3 regions of the Caballeronia sp. 11_S32 genome follow, and region 3 is predicted to be linked to each of the others. Evidence: predicted binding sites of a transcription regulator. Region 3 holds the regulator's gene; each other region holds the start of a gene.
What was found. Region 3 encodes FliA, which starts transcription of late flagellar genes. Its sites were predicted from a motif close to CTAAAGTTTNNNNNNNNNNNGCCGNTA; they were not measured.
Positions count from the first base shown of each region.

Region 1 (6,508 bases), 2.3 Mb from region 3:
CGCGCCCGCGACCTCCGAATTGGACGTCTCGCGCAGATGCCGCACCGCGCTGCAACTGTTGTGCAGCCCGATCTTGTGCGGAAACTCCGCCCACGGAAACTCGCGCACCTTCAACACGTCGTGCAGGAATTCCACGAGCTCGTAGGTATTGCGCCGCACCTTTTGCACCGCGCTCGTCTGCTCGATCGCGGTGAAGTGCTCGCGCACGTGATGCGTGCAACTCGCGGACGGCCCGACCACATAGTCGTAATCGGCGAAGTTGCGCGCGAACACGCGCTCGGCGCCGGCGGCGTCCTTGTGCGCGCCGCTATTGGCCATTGGCTGGCCGCAGCAGGTCTGATCCTGCGGGTAATCGACATCCAGCCCGAGGCGCTCGAGCAACTCCAGCGTGGCGATGCCGACCTGCGGATAAAACGCATCGATGAAACAGGGAACGAACAGGGCAACTTTCATGAGGTCCGAGTGCTAGGATGGCGAGCACGTTTGGTAAGCTTGGTCTGACCAAGACTTTAAAGAGATGCCTGTTTCGTGTCAAACTGGGGCAATCCTCAGGTTTCACCTCCTATTCGCCGTCGAACGATGACCTTCCAGCCCGTCCATGCGCATTCCTACGCCCGCGTGCGCCTTTCCGATGTCGTGTCCGGGCAGATTCGGGAACTGATTTCGAACGGCACGCTGCTGCCCGGCCAGCGCCTGCCCGCCGAGCGCGATTTGGCCGAACAGCTGAACGTGTCGCGCCCGTCGCTGCGCGAGGCGCTGATCCGGCTGGAATCGGATGGTTTCATCCGCGCGGCCGGACGCGGCGGCTTCGTCGTGTCGGATGTGACGGCGCCGCTCGTGTCGCATCCGCTCGCGGCCCTGCTCGAAGCGCAACCGGACGCGAGCGCCGATGTGCTCGAACTGCGCCACGGCCTCGAAACGCTCTCCACCGCCTACGCTGCCGAGCGTGCGACCGAAGCCGATCTCGCGCGCATCGCGGCCGCGTTCGACGCGCTGCAAACCGCCGTCGCGGAGAAGAGCACGCGCATCGCGGAGAAGGACGCGGCCTTCCATCTCGCGATCGCGGACGCGACGCACAACGTCGCGTTGACGCACGTCATGCACGGACTCGACGAACTGGTCCGCGAATCGATGCTGACGTCGCACCGGCTCGTCGATTACGACGACGAGGTCGAAGCGAACCTGATGGCGCAGCATCGCGCGATCTTCGATTCGATCGTCGCGCGCGACCCGGCACGGGCGCGCGAGTGCGCGGGCGCGCATCTCGATTACGTGCGCACGCTCTACCGCGACCGGCCGGCGAAGAAGAGCCGTGCCGCTTGAGTCGAATCACCTTACGAATCTGAAAGCATCAAGAAAGTCGTAATAGGACGTCGCCTACACAGATTTCGGACGCGCACCGCTAACGTGCAACGTTCTGCTTCGCGATACTGGAACCGTCAACAACAACACGCGAAGGAGGACAACATGCCTTACCTGCTCGGATGGCTGCTCGGCGTTCCCGTGATCGTGCTGGTGATCCTGTATCTGATCTTTCATTGACCGGCAGCGCGGCAATGCATCAAAAGAGCCAAGGGCGTCGATACAATACGACGCCCTTTCTCTTTTCCGAAGGATGACGATGAAACGCTCCGTCCTCGCGCTCGCCGCATCGCTCGCTACTTTCCTCGGCGCGGGACTCGCGCACGCGGAGGAAATCGCCAGCGTCAACACCAACTTCCGCTTCACCGGCTCGGACCGCGTGAGCGTCGATGCTTATGACGATCCACTCGTAGAAGGCGTGACCTGCTATGTGTCGCGGGCGCGCACGGGTGGCGTGAAAGGCACGCTCGGCATCGCGGAAGATCCGACCGAAGCGTCGATCGCATGCCGCCAGGTCGGACCGATCAAGATCGCGCAGTCGCTCAAGCAGAAAACAGATGTCTTTTCCGCCGGCATGTCATTCATCTTCAAGACGCTGCATGTGGTGCGCATCGTCGATACGAAGCGCAACACGCTTGTCTATCTGACCTACAGCGACCGCATCGCGACCGGCAGCCCGAAGAACAGCGTGACCGCCGTGCCGGTGCCCGCGGGCACGACCATACCGGTCAAGTGAGGTCCAACTGTCCGGCTCGGGACGCGACAAAGTTGTAAACTGTGCGATTCCGCCTCCCGCTGCCGATTTCTTCCGCCATGAACGCCGCCCGTTTCCGCAATGCCGCACGCTACTGGCGCTCGCCGCTCGTGCCGGACGCGGACATGGTCACGGCCGAATACTACGATCACGAGTTCTCGCCGCACTGGCACGACGCCTACACGGTGCCCGTGATCGAAGCGGGCGCGGAGTGCTACGACTATCGCGGCGCGCATCACGTGGCCGAAGCCGGCTCGGTGCCGGTGATCAATCCCGGCGAAGTGCATACCGGCGCGCGGGCCGTCGATGCGGGCTGGCGCTATCGCGTTTTCTATCTGCCGGTGCCGTTCGTCGAGGATCTCGCGCGTGAGATGTCGGCGCGGCCGGCAGCGTCGCCGTGGTTTCCGGTCGATATCATCCGCGACGCCGATCTCGCGCGGCGGCTGGTGTACGCGCATCGGCTGCTGGAAAGCGGCCCCGATCCGCTCGCCGCGGAAACGGCGCTCGTCGATGCCGTGACGACGCTCATCGGCCGTCACGCGCTGGAACGCCCCGGCATCGCCCCGCTCGCCGCGGATGCCAACCGCGTCGAAACGATGAAATCCCGCCTCGCCGACGATCTGCTCGAACCGCTCACCCTCGCCGAGCTGGCGCAGACGGTCGGCCTTTCGACCTTCCACGCCGCCCGCCTCTTCACCCGCGAAACGGGACTCGCGCCGCACGCGTGGCGCAACCAGATGCGCATCGTGCGCGCGCTGCCTGCTTTGCGCGCGGGCGCCTCCGTGACCGATGTAGCGGCGGCGAGCGGCTTCACCGACCAGAGCCATTTCACGCGGCATTTCAAGCGCACGTTCGGCGTGCCGCCCGGCCGCTGGCGCTGATCCGCGTTCCGGCGACGCGAAAGCGCAAGAACGTACAAGCATTCGAACCGGCGTTTTACGTATCCTCGCTTCCATAGGAGGAAATCTTGAAAGCAACACCCGCTCAACCGTCCGTGCAATCGTCCGCGCATCCGTCCGCTCAACCGCCCGGCCATGCGCTGCGCGAATTCGCCGCCGGCGCCCGCGACACCATCCCGATGATGGTCGGTGCCGCGCCCTTCGGCGTGATCTTCGGCACGCTCGTCACCGCAAGTCCGCTCACGCTCTGGCACGGCCAGCTGATGTCGCTCGCGGTGTTCGCGGGTTCCGCGCAGTTCATCGCGGTCGGGCTGATCGCATCGCACGCGAGCTTCGCCGTCATCTGGGCGACGACGCTCGTCGTCAATCTGCGTCACGTGCTGTATTCGGCGACGCTCGCGCCCTATGTCGCGCATCTGCCGCGCCGCTGGCGCTGGGCGCTCGCGGGCATCATGACCGATGAAGTCTTCGCGGTCGCCTACGCGCACTATCAGAAGCGCCCGCCCGGCGAAACCGGTCCGCATTACTTCTTCGGCTCCGGCGTGGCGATGTATCTGAACTGGCAGATGTGGACGCTCATTGGCCTGCTGTTCGGCGCGGCCTTCCCCGGCTTGAAATCGCTCGGACTCGACTTCGCGATGGTCGCGACCTTCATTGCGATCATCGTGCCGCAGCTCGTTGCGGTGCGCTTCGTCGCGGCGGCGCTCGCCTCGGGCGTGCTGTCGTTCGCGTGGCAGGGCTGGCCGTACAAGCTCGGCTTGCTCGCGGCCGTGCTCGTGGGCGTCGCGGTCGGCATGGCGCTCACGTTGATGGAAAATCGCCCGCAGGAGAAAAACCGCCTGAAGAATCCGAAGGAGCGCACGCAATGAACTACGTCTGGTTGATCATCGGCATGGCTGTGGTCACGTATGCGATCCGCGCCGCCGTGTTCGTGCTGGGCGAGCGCCTGCCCTTTCCGCCCGTCGTGCGCACGGCCCTTTCGTTCGTGCCGGTGACGGTGCTCACCGCGATCATCGTGCCGATGACCGTCTCGCCGCACGGCAACGGCGCCGAGATCACCTGGCGCAATCCGCAACTGGTGGCGGCGATCGTCGCGATCATCGTTTGCGCGCTCACGAAGCGGCCGCTCTTGACGATCGCGGTGTCGCTCGCGGTGTTTTTTCTCTGGCAGTTCGTGGTGCTGCGCTGAACGTCTCCCGCCGGTTCGCTGCCGATCGGCTTTCAAAAAGCCTCGAAGAAACCTCAAGTTCCCGGAAAACGCGCCGATATCAGAAACGAATGGACTCCGCCTGAGTAGCGGCGCCGCAAGCATTTCCCGCCATCGGCAAGCCGAGAAGCGGAACCGGGAACCAACATGCGTCAAATCACCCTTTCGCTTCGCGACGAGACGATCGCTTCGCTGGAGCGCGACTTCGAAGCGTTTCTGCGTCTGTCGCTGAAGCTGGATCCACAATTCGTCACACCGTCGTTCGAGGACTTCCTGCGCGCGAAGCTGCTCGACAACAACACGCCGCTCACCGAGCAGGCGGTGCAGCGCATGCTCACGCACGGCCAGTATGCGTGGGCGAAGCGCGCGCTCGACAAGGAGTTTCCGGATGTCGTCGAAATCCTGATCCGTCAGGCGGCCGAGCACGGCTTCGCGTTCGCGATCCGCGCCGACTGGACCGCCGAGGATCTCGTCAGGGCGTCGCGCGAATGGGCGACGGCCATCGTCACCGAGGCGAAGGGCGACGTGTCGCAAGTGGACGTGCTTGCCTCGCAGATCAAGTCGGCGGCGGCGGATATCCGCGACGTCGAAGAGAAGATGCAGACGCCCGCGTGGCGTCTCGCCGATTCGCTGCGTCAGCGCGTATATGAAACGAAGATTTCGGTGGAAGCCAGCATCGGATCGACCGCGCGCGAGAAGCTCGGCGAATTGCGCTGCCTGCTGCGGCTCGGCATTTTCTATGGCTCGATCCAGAAGCAGGAAGCGCAGCAGGTGCTCGAGTATCTGCGCGCGCTGCGGCCCGAACTGTTCGTCGAAGAGCCTTACGACGGCTTCACGCGCTTCGCCGCGTGGCTGCGCAGCATCTTCTCGCCGACGCCGCGCGCACCGCGAACCTCGCGCGCGCAGCGCTGAGCGCGACCGCTCTCAGTCCCACATTCCCTTCAGGCGCGCCGCGATATCGATCTTCGCTTTCGCGGCCGCCGCGAGCCCCGCCGCTGTTGGCGCGGCGGGTGCGATCACCGGCGGCCACGCGGCTGCTTCGAAGTTCTGCATCAGATGAGGCGGAATAAAACGCGTGCGCTGCGCCCACACGTGCCGGTCGCCGAGATGCGTCTGGTTGTGCACGTAGAAACGCTGCGGCGTGACGATGTGCAGGTCTTCCTTCGCGCGCGTCATCGCAACATATAAAAGCCGCCGCTCCTCGTCGATTTCCTCGTCACTGCCCGTACCGAGATCGGACGGAATGCAGCCGTCCACGCCGTTCAGCACGAACACGTTGCGCCATTCCTGGCCCTTCGCCGAATGGATGGTCGAAAGAATCAGATAGTCTTCGTCGAGCATCGGCACGCCGGATTCGTCGCTGGTCGCGTCGGGCGGATCGAGCGTGAGTTCGGTGAGAAAGCGCTCGCGCGTCGGATACGTCGACGCGATGCTTTCCATCTGCAATACGTCGCCGATGCGGATCGCCGCGTCTTCGTGATTGCGTTCGAGATGCGGCTCGTACCAGCGCCGGATCATCTCGAACTCCGCTGGCCAGCCCGATTCGCGGCCGCAGAGCTTCGCCATCAGACCGACGAAGCGCGGCCAGTCTTCGCTCGCGCGCGCCGGGGCCTGGAACGTGGCAATTGCGCTCGGCGCAACCGCGTCAGGCGCGCTCACGCTATCCAGCAAGCGCCCGGCGATGGCCGGCCCGATGCCGGGCAACAACTGCGCGACCCGAAAGCCCGCGACGCGATCGCGCGGATTCTCCGCCCAGCGCAGCACCGCGAGCACGTCCTTCACATGGACCGAATCGAGAAACTTGAGCCCGCCGAACTTCACGAAAGGAATGTTGCGCCGCGTGAGCTCGATTTCGAGCGTCGCGCTGTGATGCGCGGCGCGAAAGAGCACCGCCTGCGCCTTGAGCTTCATGCCGCCTTCGCGGGCTTCGAGCACTTTCTCGACGACATAGCGCGCCTGATCGGCTTCATCGGCGACGGAGACGACGCGCGGCTTCTGCGCCGAGGCCTTGTCGGTCCAGAGGTTCTTCGTATAGCGCTCGGACGCGAGCCCGATCACCGCGTTCGACGCCGCGAGAATCGGCTCCGTCGAACGATAGTTGCGATCGAGCGTGACGGTGGCGGCGGGCGGCTCGAAATGGCCCGGAAAATCGAGGATGTTGCGCACCGTCGCGCCGCGGAACGAATAGATGGACTGCGCATCGTCGCCGACGACGGTGAGGCCGCGCCCGTCCGGCTTCATCGCGAGCAGGATGGACGCCTGCAGGCGGTTGGTGTCCTGGTATTC
Region 1 is NZ_JBXOWH010000003.1:2,622,383-2,628,890, forward strand. It holds gene AC1Z32_RS23950 ((Fe-S)-binding protein) at 1-453, opposite strand, end outside; gene AC1Z32_RS23955 (FadR/GntR family transcriptional regulator) at 580-1,323, shown strand; gene AC1Z32_RS23960 (hypothetical protein) at 1,408-1,542, shown strand; gene AC1Z32_RS23965 (CreA family protein) at 1,622-2,098, shown strand; gene AC1Z32_RS23970 (helix-turn-helix transcriptional regulator) at 2,176-2,997, shown strand; gene AC1Z32_RS23975 (AzlC family ABC transporter permease) at 3,195-3,884, shown strand; gene AC1Z32_RS23980 (AzlD domain-containing protein) at 3,881-4,204, shown strand; gene AC1Z32_RS23985 (DUF4088 family protein) at 4,370-5,134, shown strand; gene AC1Z32_RS23990 (ATP-dependent helicase) at 5,147-6,508, opposite strand, start outside.
Region 1: a site for FliA is predicted at 4,257-4,283, ahead of AC1Z32_RS23985 (DUF4088 family protein). Genes of this name have one in related genera too.

Region 2 (6,508 bases), 260 kb from region 3:
GCCCGCGTCCACGCCCGAATCCGACGCACTGAGCAAGGCGCTCAAAAAGTACGGCTGCAAGTTCGTCGGCACAACCATTTGCTACGCCTTCATGCAGGCGACGGGCATGGTCAACGATCACGCCGCCACGTGCCTGTCGCGAGGAAAAGCTAAGACAAAACGCAAAACCGTGGCCAAATCCTCACATTGAAGCCATCCAAATGGGGGGAATTTTTGCTTTTTGGCAACATCCTTGAGCGCAAATCCGGAAACCTAGGGTAAATCCCGATAGAAGCCACTTTTTTTGCAGTGAAGCACGTCCGGAGCCGCGTATGACAAGGCTCTCGGCCGGGTTTTCCGCACTGCACGAGCGTGCGGTCCGTGTAAAAATGGCGTTTTCGCGTGCGCTGGCGCACCTTTTTACCGGGCCGAACCGTTATAACTGACGGGGTACGGATCGTTCACTGAGTGTAGAAATCCGACGCGAGCACAATACAGGGCGCTGTGAAACCGCACGCCCAGGCCGGGAAATCCGTCGTGCTCGAAGCAGTGTCCGGGCGGCTAAGCGTCGATTCAGGTTGCGCCATATTCGCAACGATGCCGCAGCTCCGGTGCAGCAGGTGCAGGTTCTCGAATATCCAACGCATGGCCGCTGCGCAGGGGCGCAGGGGAGAAGATCATGAAAAGCTTGAACTTCCTGACCCATCAGGAGATTTTCAACAGCGCAGTACAGCATCTCTTCGTGCAAGGGCAAGCGGCGTTGCTGCCTCACGGCGGCGGCGCCTATCGCGGATACTGCGGCGGCTGCCCCGTCGGCAGCTTCATCAAGCCGCGCGACTATGTCAGCGCGATGGAAGGCGTGCCCATCCGCTACATCGCGAAGCCGCCCGAGCAGATTCCAACCTACATGGATGTCGGCGTCGCGGCGCTCAGGCGCGCGCTTCTGCGTTCGCGCATCAACGTGTTCGATCCCAATACCGTCGAATTGCTCTCGTGTCTGCAGAACGTGCATGACGTCTTCGGCAAATGGGAATGGCGCGAGCGGCTCACGTCGATCGCGCGTCAGTTCGGGCTGTCCGCCGAGCTTCTGAAAACGGCTGCTTGATATTGCGGGTGCTGTGATGTTGAGCCCTATCACGATGTTGAACGCGAAAGAGATCTACGAGCGCGTCAGCACGCATTTACTGGCGCAGCGCGCGGTCTCGGAAGACGACAACGGTTCGTGCCGGCTGCGAAGTCCCGAAGGCCGCAAGTGCGCGATCGGCTCGCTCGTGAGCGACGAACTGTACGACCCGGACCTCGAAGGCGTCGGCATTTCCTACTATCGGCATGCGCAGGACGGCAAGCTATTGCAGGCGCTCTACGCGTCGAACGTGAACGCGTACGACCCGAGCATCGTCGATCTGCTGATCGAGCTCGAGGAAGTTCACGACTACGCCGATGTCGAAGAGTGGCCGCAACTGCTCGCGGCGCTCGGCAAGCGTCACGCGTTCGTCTGAGCGCGCAGGCTCTAAGCCGGAGCCGCAAACGAAACGGCGGTGCGCCCTTACGGGTCGCACCGCCGTTTTGCCGTTCAGGGCAAGGATTCGATCCTCGCCCGAACAGGATGCTCAGTGCATCTTCTTCGGCAGCATCTGGCTGCGCAGGCGCTTGCGCAGACGCGCGACGGCAGCTGCCTTCTTGCGCTTGCGCTCGGTGGTCGGCTTTTCGTACGACTGGCGCTCGCGCAGTTCGGCGATCAGGCCATTGCGCTCGATGGTGCGGCGGAAACGCCGAATCGCGACATCGAACGGCTCGTTTTCTTTGAGGACGATAGTGGTCATGTAAATCCTGTTTTGCTAAACGTATTTCTAAGCGCGCGACGATAAAAGCCGCCGCGCCCCGGCACTCCGATCGTCCGCCGACATGAAAATGGGCGGCGGACACGAGCAAAGCGGCCACGGAGGCCGGAAAAGAGAGAGTTGAGATTCAACCGCGGAAGCGGCATGCGCTTTCGAAAGAACCACACGAAGGCGCGTTTCGGAGCCGTTCGCCGCTGCTCATTAACGTTGTATTGACGTTGCTTTTTTCAGCGGCGAAGGCAGGAAATCGGGCACATTTCTCGATTCGGGCGCGATGTTACCAGAACGCCGCGCCCCTGCCAACCACCTCGAGCGGCCCAACCCATTGATGCAACAGATTTATTTCTGCCTTCACTTCTCCCAGGCACCGGCTTCGTCGAGCAGCGCGATGTCTTCGCCGGCGAGCTTAAGACGCGTCGCGGCGGCGAGGCTTTCCAGTTGCTTCACCGATGTCGCGCTCGCGATCGGCGCGGTTACGCTCGGCCGCGCGATCATCCACGCGAGCGCGACCGTCGCGGGCGTGGTTTCGTTGCGCTTCGCCACTTCGTCGAGTGCGTCGAGAATCCTGAAGCCGCGCGGATTCAGATACTTTTCGACGCGCGCGCCGCGCGCCTTGTGCTGCGTGTCTGCCTTCGACCGGTACTTCCCCGACAGAAACCCGCTCGCGAGCCCGTAGTAAGGCACGACCGCGATCTTGTGCCGTTCGGCCACCGGTTCGAGACCGGTTTCGTAGCCTTCGCGGTCGTAGAGGTTGTATTCGGGCTGAAGGATCTGATAGGCGGGCAGGCCGGAATCCTTCGCGACTTTCAACGCCTCTTCGAGCCGCTCGCCCGTGTAGTTCGACGCGCCGATCACTCGGACCTTCCCCGCCTTGATGAGCTTCTGATACGCGTCGAGCGTTTCGCCGAGCGGCGTTTCGTCATCGTCGAAATGGGAGAAGTAGACGTCGATGTAATCGGTCTTGAGCCGCCGCAGGGAGTCGTCCACGGCCGCCGCGATGTTCGCCGCGCTCAGGCCGGCGCGCGTGCTTAGCTTGCCGACTTTCGTCGCGAGCACCACCTGATGACGCTTGCCGCTTTCCCTGAACCACTTGCCGATGATCGTCTCCGATTCGCCGCCCTGGTGTCCGTCGGCCCAGGCGGAATAGACGTCGGCAGTGTCGATGAAATTCAGGCCGTGATCGATGAACGCGTCGAGGATCGAGAACGACGTGCGCTCGTCGGCGGTCCAGCCGAAGACGTTGCCGCCGAAGACGAGCGGTGCGACTTGCAGGTCCGATGTGCCGATGCGTTGTTGCATTGAGTGCTCCGGATGCGAGGGGGAACGGACGAAAAAGCATACGCGCGAAACGGGAGCCTTGCCGGGAGACGCGTTGGAGGCTTACGAAGGAATTCGTTACGCAAATCGTTTGCGCGGGGCTTAAGTTTTTTTCGAGGGGCCCGATAACCACAAGTAGGCGGCCGGCTATCACCGAGCGCAGGACCGCCAAGGCAACACTCGGTGCCAAAGCCAAAGCCAGATACAGTCTCCCAGGAGAGAACAAATGATCGGTATCAATAGCAACATCAACTCGCTGGTTGCACAGCAGAACCTCAACAGCACCCAGAGCGCGCTGTCTTCGGCCATCACCCGCCTGTCGTCGGGCAAGCGCATCAACAGCGCTGCTGACGATGCTGCTGGTCAGGCAATCGCGTCGCGCATGACGTCGCAGATCAACGGTTTGAACCAAGGCGTGTCGAACTCGAACGACGCGGTCTCGATGACGCAAACCGCATCGAGCGGTTTGAGCCAGATCTCCGACAACCTGCAGCGTATCCGCCAGCTCGCGGTGCAATCGGCGACGGGCTCGCTCTCCTCGACCGACCAGGCTGCTCTGCAAAAGGAAGTGGCCCAGCGTATCGCTGAAGTGAACCGTATCGCTTCGCAAACCACGTACAACGGCTCGAACGTGCTCGACGGCACCGCCGGCAAGGTGAGCTTCCAGATCGGCGCGAACGTCGGCCAATCGATCTCGGTCGATTTCTCGCAGGGCGTGTCGGCGGCTTCGCTCGGCGGCGGCTCGGCAAGCAAGGGCTCGGTGCTCGGCACGGTCAGCGGCCTCAGCCTGAAGAGCGACGGCACCGTGGCGGGATCGGGCACCACGCCCGCCATCACGTCGATCAACATCCTTGCTGACGGCAAGGGCGGCTACACGTTCACGGACCAGAACAACCAGGCCATCGACAAGACCGCCAGCGACGCGCTGTTCACGGTCACTTCGAGCGTGGCCGGCGCACCGAGCACGATCACGGCCAAGGCCGGCGGCGCGCTCGCGCCGAGCAGCCAGTTCGCAGCGCTGAGCACGGCGAACGCCGCGAATACGCCGAGCGCTCCTGCGCAGTCAGGCACGGTCATCGGCACGGTGTCGAACCTGAACATCGACGCGGCAACGGGCAAGGACGCAACCTCTTCCACGACGTCGTTCATCACCTCCGTGACGGCGAAGGCCGACGGCGCAGGCGGTGTCACGTTCTTCGACCAAGACGGCAAGAGCCTCGGTGACGGCATTGCCGCCGGCTCGGTTGCGAAGTCGTTCCTGACGGTGACCGCAGGCGCAACGACGACTCCGACGACTTTCTCGCTCACGTCGGCCGCGAACGTATCGGCCAACACCGCAGTCGACGCGGCCAGCACGCTGAACGCTGCTCCGAGCCTCGCGAACATCGACATCAGCTCGACGGGTGGCGCCAACGCCGCGATCCTTTCGATCGACAACGCGCTGAACACGGTCAACTCGCTGCAAGCAAACCTCGGCGCTGCGCAAAACCGCTTCACGTCGATCGCTTCGACGCAGACGCAACAGTCGACCAACCTGTCGTCGGCACAGTCGCAAATCACCGACGCGAACTTCGCGCAGGAAACCGCGAACCTGTCGAAAGCTCAAGTGCTGCAACAAGCTGGCATCTCGGTGCTGGCTCAAGCGAACTCGATGCCGCAGCAAGTTCTGAAGCTCCTCGGCTAAGCAACAACGCCTAAGCTGTAGCCGGCGCGCATCGGCAAGTACAATGCGCGCCGGATGTAACAAAGCATCGAAGCAGTCAGCGCACCGGGAGCTCGTCTCCCTGTGCGCGTTTTCGGGAGATGACGACTCCCGCTCAATTTCAAGCGATCGCGAAGCAATACGACCGGAGCACTCATGACCACCGTTTCCACGACAACGGGTTCCACTGTCGATCCGACAAGCGCCGTACAGCAGGCCGCACAGTCGATCATCAGCGGTTCCACGAACTCCACGATGGACGTGAATTCGCTCGTCAGCGCGATCGTCAACGCGAAGGTCGCGGGACAGACCGACGCGCTCAACAACAAGAAGACGGCCGACAACACGCAGCTCACCGCGATCGGCACGCTGAAGTCGGTGCTCTCGCTGCTGCAGAGCTCGATCACCAACCTCGCGAACGGCACCACGCTTTCCGCCTTCACCGCCGCCGCTGACGGCAAGGGTCTCACGGCCACCGCGGGCAGCGGCGCGGTCGCGGGCAGCTATTCGGTGAACGTGCAGAACATCGCGACGTCGCAGTCGATCACATCGGGCGCGTTCAAGTCGACCGACACGCTCGGCACCGGCTCGATGACGATCAACGTCAACGGCAAGTCCAGCACGATCAAGATCGACAGCAGCAACAACACGCTCTCGGGCATCGCTTCGGCGATCAATTCGGCGTCCGACAATCCGGGCGTCACGGCGACCATCGTCAACGGCACGGACGGCGCGCACCTCGTGTTGCGCTCCTCGTCGACGGGCCTGTCCAACGGCATCAATATCACGGTCGATGCGGACGACAGCACGTCGCCGCTCAACAAGCTCGCGGTCAAGACGACGACTGTCGCCGCGAGCACGGCCCCCGATCCCAACGATCCGACCAAGACCATCACGACGCCCGCGCACACGTCGATCGACAGCACGGGCGGCTGGAACCAGAATACGGCCGGCCAGGACGCGAATCTGACGGTCGCGGGCACGGCCGTATCGAGCTCGAGCAATACGATCAAGGACGCGATCACGGGCGTCTCGATGACGCTCGCGTCGGACTCGGTCGGCACGACGCAGACGCTCACGATCGGCCAGGATGTCAGCGGCCAGAAAACGACGATCGAAGCGTTCGTCACCGCGTACAACAACTTCATCAGCACGGCGTCATCGCTGACGTCGTTCGACTCGACTCAGGCAGCCGGTTCGCAAGGCGGCGCGCTGCTCGGCGACTCGATGATGAACTCGATCAAGAACACCATCTCGAGCACGATCAGCCGCGCGATCGGGACGGGCAAGGATCAGGTCAATCTCGCTTCCATCGGCATCGCGCTGCAGCCCGACGGCTCGCTCAAGACCGACGAGGACGCGCTCACCGATGCGCTCACGAACAAGAGCGGCACGATTGCATCGCTCTTCAACTCGACCAACGGCGTCGCCGCGCAGTTGAACAAGAGTCTGACTTCGTTCCTGCAGACAGGCGGCATCATCGACACGCGCACCACCGCGCTGAACACTGATCTGAAGAACATCGCCGATCAGCAGACGCAGCTCACCGCTTATACGCAGCAATTGACGACGTCATATAACCAGCAGTTCACGGCGCTGAACACGCTGATGTCGTCGATGACGCAGCAATCCAGCTATCTGACGGCGCTCTTCGGCGGTTCGAACAGCG
Region 2 is NZ_JBXOWH010000003.1:575,414-581,921, reverse strand. It holds gene AC1Z32_RS14320 (DNA-3-methyladenine glycosylase I) at 1-190, shown strand, start outside; gene AC1Z32_RS14315 (hypothetical protein) at 659-1,084, shown strand; gene AC1Z32_RS14310 (phospholipase D-like domain-containing protein) at 1,119-1,478, shown strand; gene rpsU (30S ribosomal protein S21) at 1,590-1,802, opposite strand; gene AC1Z32_RS14300 (aldo/keto reductase) at 2,172-3,119, opposite strand; gene AC1Z32_RS14295 (flagellin N-terminal helical domain-containing protein) at 3,364-4,821, shown strand; gene fliD (flagellar filament capping protein FliD) at 4,996-6,508, shown strand, end outside.
Region 2: a site for FliA is predicted at 3,239-3,265, ahead of AC1Z32_RS14295 (flagellin N-terminal helical domain-containing protein). Genes of this name have one in related genera too.

Region 3 (6,508 bases):
AGCCGCGACGCATTGCGCCAGGTTCGTGAAGCGCTCGGACCCGATGCCGTGGTGCTGTCGAATCGCACGCTCGATGACGGCTCCGTCGAGATCGTCGGCGTCGCGGATAGCGATATCGCATCGATTTCGCCCGCAGCGCAAGAGCAGGCAGTGCGCTCGGCCGGCACGTCGCGCGCCGCGCTGGCCGCCGCCGCCGCCGCCGCGATGCCGATGAAGCAGCCAGCCGCGAATCCGTATGCGAGCGGCGACGTGTTCTCGTCGGTCTTCGGCGCGAACACCGACATCGACGATGAAGAAGACCACGCCCGATCGAACGAAACCGCATCCGACGACGAAGCGCCGCGCACGATGGCCGATTCGAATCCGTGGCTGATCGAGCACGCGAAGCGCATCGCGCAGCAGGCGACGATGCCGTCGAACCGGCCGCTCACGGCATCCGCCGCGATCGCGCGCGGCATGGGCGTGCCGAAGACGGTGTCCGTGCAAGAGCCGCGCGCCGAACAAACGGCGGAAGCGGGCAAGTACGCGCTGCGTCAGCAAGCGCAGGCGAAGCGTGCCGAAGCAGCCGTCGAGTCGAAGGTCGAAACCCCTGACTGGGCTCGCGAAGCCGCGCAAGCCGCCGCGCGCCGCGCCGCGCAGAAGATAAACGCGAGCGCGCCGCGCGCCGATGCGCCCGCTGCACACGCTGCACACGCCGCGCCGGAAAGCGCGTTCGAAGGCCTGCCCGCGAACGCGGCGGCCGTCGTCACCGAAGCGATCCGCGCGCGCATGGAGCAGGTCGTCAACGAAACGGTGATGAACGAGCTCTCGTCGATGCGCTCGATGATGGAAGAGCACTTCTCCGGTCTCATGTGGGGCGAGCGCCAGCGTCGCAATCCGACGGGCGGCGCGCTGACCAAGCGCCTCTTTTCCGCCGGCTTCTCCGCGCAACTCGTGCGCATGATGATGGACAACATGCCCGAGATGGAGAGCGTGGAAGGCGCGCTCGAATGGGTTCAGCAAGTGCTCGAATCGAACATCCCGGTGATGGACAGCGAAGACGCGCTGATGGAGCGCGGCGGCGTGTTCGCGCTGATGGGCCCGACGGGCGTCGGCAAGACGACGACCACCGCGAAGCTCGCTGCGCGCTGCGTGATGCGCTTCGGCGCAAGCAAGGTAGCGCTGCTCACGACCGACAGCTACCGTATCGGCGCGCACGAGCAACTGCGCATCTTCGGCAAGATTCTCGGCGTTTCGGTGCACGCGGTGAAGGACGGCGCCGACCTCCAGCTCGCGCTGTCCGAGCTGCGCAACAAACATATCGTGCTGATCGACACGATCGGCATGAGCCAGCGCGACCGCATGGTCTCCGACCAGATCGCGATGCTGTGCGGCGCGGGTCATCCGGTGCAGCGCATCCTGCTGCTCAACGCGACGAGCCACGGCGACACGCTCAACGAAGTCGTGCAGGCCTACAAGAGCGCGCCGGATCAGCCGCCGCTCGCGGGCTGCATCCTGACGAAGCTCGACGAAGCCACGAATCTCGGCGGTGTCCTCGATACGGTCATCCGCTACAAGCTGCCCGTGCATTACGTGTCGACCGGCCAGAAGGTGCCGGAGAACCTGTACGTCGCGACCAAGCGCTTTCTCATCAAGAGCGCGTTCTGCATTCCGCGCGACGGCTCGCCGTTCGTGCCGCAGGACGAGGAAGTGCCGGCGCTGCTCTCGGCGTTGTCCGCGCGCGCCACGACCGACATGCATGAGGTGCGCTTTGGATAAGTTCGTGCTCGACCAGGCGGAAGGTCTGCGACGGCTCCTCACGCGCGCCGGTTCGCGCGTGGTGGCGGTCGCGGGCGGGCCGGCGGGCATCGGATGCACGTCGGCGGTGTTGAATCTCGGCGCGGCGCTGTCCGTGCACGGCAAGGACGTGCTCGTGATCGACGAGCATCGCGACGCGGGATCGGTGAGCCGCATGCTGGGCCTGTCCGATGCAGGCGCGCTCGCCGCGGTGATGTCGGGACGGCGCACGCTGGCGGATACCGTCGAGCGCACGCCGTTCGGCTTCTCGCTGATCGCGGCGCCGCGCGACGAGCGCATCGTTCACGACGCCGCGCAGTGCCGCGCCTTGCTCGACGGTCCGGCGGACATCGTGTTGATCGATGCGCAGCTCGATCGCCACGGCGCGCTGTCGACCCTCGCGGCGCAGGCGCATGACTTTCTCGTCGTGACGCGGGTGGCCGCGTCGGCGATCACCGAGGCGTATGCGTGCATGAAGCGCCTGCACTACGCCCACGCGATCGGCCAGTTCCGCGTGCTCATCAATCACGTGCAGAACCCGGCCGACGCGGCGGTCGCGTTCGACAACCTGTCGGGCGTCGCGAGCCGGTATCTGGCCGTGTCGCTCGTGCAGGCGGGGTATGTGTCCGAGGATGCGCGCGTCGCTCGGGCGAAGGAACTCTCGCGCTGCGCAGTCGAAGCGTTCCCGGCCACGGCCGCGGCGCGCGACTACCGCGCGATCGCGGCGGAGCTCCTGCACTGGCCGATGCGTCCCGCGCCTTATCCGGCGAAGACGGAGAGCCAGAGAAACGCGCGCATTCCGGTAGGCGACTCTGGTCACGGCGTGCGGGAAGCCTGGCTTTCCGAGCATGCAATGAGCAGCACGGCGTCGATGTGATCAAGATAGGTGACCAAGATGTATAACGCCCAAGGCAAACTCTCACAGTCGGACGTGCTGACGAAATATGCGCCGCTCGTTCGCCGGCTGGGGCTTCAACTCGTCGCCAAGATGCCGGCGAGCGTGGATCTCGACGATCTCATCCAGGCCGGCATGATCGGCCTGATGGACGCGGCGAGCCGCTACAAGGAAGATCAAGGCGCGCAGTTCGAGACCTACGCGAGCCAGCGCATTCGCGGCGCGATGCTGGATGAGCTGCGCGCGAACGACTGGCTGCCGCGCAGCATGCGCAAGACATCGCGCGAAGTGGAATCGGCGGTGCACAAGGTCGAGCAGAACCTCGGCCGCTCGGCGAGCGAGACGGAGATCGCGGAGCACATGAACATGCCGCTTCCCGAGTATCAGTCGATGCTGCAGGACTTGCACGGCAGCCAGCTGATCTACTACGAAGACTTCGACCGCTCCGCCGACGACGAGCCGTTCCTCGACCGTTATTGCGTCGACCGTTCGGATCCGCTTTCGGCGTTGCTCGACGACAGCTTGCGCGGCGCGCTGATCGAGGCCATCGACAAGCTGCCCGAGCGCGAGAAGCTGCTGATGAGCCTCTATTACGAACGCGGCCTGAACTTGCGCGAAATCGGCGCGGTGATGGAAGTGAGCGAATCGCGCGTGTGCCAGTTGCACAGCCAGGCGGTGGCGCGTCTTCGCGCGAAGCTGCGCGAGCAGGCGTGGACGGGCGTCGAGGCTTGATGCTTTAGTTCATTTCGAAGTCGCGCGTCTCGGCGAACACGGTCTTGCCTTCGCCGAGACTTTTCGCGCGATACATCGCGCGGTCGGCGGCGCGTAGCACGGCGGTCATGCCGGATTGATGCGCGGCCGTCGCGCTGGAAAGCAGGCATGCGCCGATGCTCGCCGAGACCGACACCGGCCGCTCCTGCACCGAGGTGATCGCGGCGAGCACCGAGTGAATGCTGTCGGCCATCGCGAGCACCGCGGCGGGATCGCGCACCTGATGCGCGAGCACGACGAACTCGTCGCCGCCCAGACGCGCGATGGTATCGGTCTTGCGCATGCGCTTGCCGAGCGATTGCGCGAAGGCCTGCAGCAGCATGTCGCCGACGGCGTGGCCGTAGGTGTCGTTCACTTCCTTGAAGCCGTCGAGATCGATGAGGAGGAGCGCGGTGGCGCTGTCGCCATCGGCTTCGGGCGCGGACATCGCGCGATCGACGATCTGCTCCAGCGCATAACGGTTCGACAGGCCGGTGAGCGGATCGGTCGATGCCTGACGCGCGAGATCCCGATTCGCGTTGCCGAGCCGGTCGACGAGCACGCTCAGATACACCGATGCGCCCAGCACGCTCAGGCCCAGCCCGATAGCGGCGGGGATATTCGCATGCCACCACGGCTGCCAGAGCGCGAGCGCCACGACGATGACGAGCGCCGTCGCGCATGAAACGGCGAGCGTGCGCTTGCCATAGCGGCATCCCGAGCCGATCAGAAACCAGAACATCACCCAGATGAGCGGCAGCCCGATGGCGCCGCCCGCGGCGAGCGCGAGCCCGAGCAGCGTCTGATCGGCGATGGTCGTCGCCGTGAGACGCTTCACCGAAGGCGAGCGCATGCGGCTGACGATCAAGAGCGTGACGGCGCCATAAGACACGTACAGCGCGACAATGCGCATGACCATCGATGCATCGTGCGACGGATGGAGCCACGCGTAGATGCCGTATGCCAGAAGAACCGCCGCACCCATCCAGACCCGCAGCGTGGCCTGCTCGCGTTCGGGATTCCGGTGCTCGGACCATGCGAAGGCATAAGCCCGGCGTGCCGGTTGATGCGCCTGCTCCATACTGAACCCCTGGATGGTGATTTCTTTCTTTTATCTTGCTGTTATGTACTGCGGCCCCGTCGCATGGCATCGGTGGGATGGAGTGGCATCGAATTGCACCGAGCGAGCGATCCGCTATTTTGCAACGTTTTGCGAAGACGCTGTGTTTCGTGTAAGAACGGCTTTCGAACGACTTTTTCCGATTCACCGTGATGCGCGACGAATCTTCCTCAGCCTCATTAACGGCCGAATGGCTGCCGGTCTGTAATAGCGACGACGTGCCGGAGGGCGGGGCGCGCGGGTTCATCGTCGCCGATGAGCGGATCGTCGTGTGGCGCGACAGCGTCGGCGCGGCGCACGTGTGGCGCGATTACTGTCCGCATCGGGGCGCGCAGTTGTCGCTCGGGCACGTGATGCGCGATCAGATCGTGTGTCCGTATCACGGATGGCGTTATGACATCGAGGGACAGTGTTTGCGGATTCCGTCGAATCCGTCGCTGCGTCCATCGAAGCGTGTCTGCACGACGACGTACGTCAGCGAGGAGAAGTACGGCGTTATCTGGATGTGCTTCGGCGAGCCTGCTCATGCGCTCGATTTTTTTCCCGAAGCCGCGATTCCCGGCGGCCGGCGCATCAATCTCGCGCCGCAGATGGTGAGGTCATCGGCGCCGCGCGTCGTCGAGAATTTTCTGGACATGGCGCACTTTTCGTTCGTGCACGAGGGCATTCTCGGCGAAGACGCGCATACGGAAGTGCCTGACTATGAAGTCCTTGTGACCGATGGAGGGCTGGAGGCGCGGCAGTGCCGATACTGGCAGCCCGCGGGCATTCCGGGGCAAGGCGGCGGCGCGATGATCGAGTATGTGTATCGCGTGAAGCGGCCGATGATTGCGACGCTCACGAAGATGGCGGGCGGTGGCCTGGGGGCGTTGCATATCATGCTGGCGGCATCGCCCGTGACGCAGACGGAGACGCGGGCGTGGCTCGTTTCCATCCACGAGGATGACACGACGCATTCCGATCAGGAGCTTTATGACTTCAACATGGAGATCCTGACGCAGGACACGCCGATCGTGGAGTCGCAGTGGCCTCGATGCCTGCCGCTCGATCTCGATGCGGAGTTGCATCAGCGCTGTGACCGGATGGCGGTGGCTTATCGCAGGTGGCTGGCGGGGATGGGGTTCGGGTGGGGGACGGTGCTTCGTGCGGCGCCGACCTCGGCTCTTTCTGGCAATCGTTGATCCAGGCGGATAGTCATATCGCGACGGCCACATTCGTTGATTCGGACTGCGGAATCGCTTGAGGATGTAAGCACCGTTTATCAGCACTGCCGTAGGCAGATCCCGTCTCGTGACGTGAAAACGCCCAAGGGTTCGGCGCGTCCTGGATAGGTGGACGGCGTACTGCCAAGGGGAACGACAGGAATATTATTCGAACCGGCGGATGGATGAGTCCGACAACACAACTGCGCGTGCTGGTTGTTGCCGATTTAGTTGAAGCGGAATTCTTGGCGCGCCCGGCTGGGATCGAACCAGCAACCCCTGCCTTCGGAGGGCAGTACTCTATCCATTGAGCTACGGGCGCATCGGAGAAGGGCTTGCGGGGGAAAGACACACGCCGAAAGTCGGCTGCAAGGCCCATGCGAATCCGAGAGGATACCTGTTTTCCATGACTTCGTCCATCGCACGGGGTCGAACGCGCCCGCGCGACAAGACGCCGGAAGCCTCACACGATTCGGGTAAACGCCCGCTCCGCCGCGCCGGCCACCCCGCGCCGACAGTTAAGCGTTCCGTCTATAATCGACCGTGCCTTTCCCCAAGGCGCGCCCAAGCGCAATGCGGTAGCTGTCACGCTGTCACTGAACCGACTCACACCAAAAAACGGGAGACGAGACAAGCATGAGCGAAGCACCCCACGGAGCCCCGATCAAGACACCCGGCCAACTCATCGCCGCGGTCATCGCGGGATTCGGCATCCCGGTCGCCATCATCATCCTGCTGGCCGTCTACGTGAACAATGCGACGCGC
Region 3 is NZ_JBXOWH010000003.1:317,046-323,553, reverse strand. It holds gene flhF (flagellar biosynthesis GTPase FlhF) at 1-1,758, shown strand, start outside; gene AC1Z32_RS13090 (MinD/ParA family ATP-binding protein) at 1,751-2,653, shown strand; gene AC1Z32_RS13085 (RNA polymerase sigma factor FliA) at 2,672-3,403, shown strand; gene AC1Z32_RS13080 (diguanylate cyclase domain-containing protein) at 3,408-4,502, opposite strand; gene AC1Z32_RS13075 (Rieske 2Fe-2S domain-containing protein) at 4,694-5,722, shown strand; tRNA gene AC1Z32_RS13070 (tRNA-Arg) at 5,990-6,065, opposite strand; gene AC1Z32_RS13065 (c-type cytochrome) at 6,380-6,508, shown strand, end outside.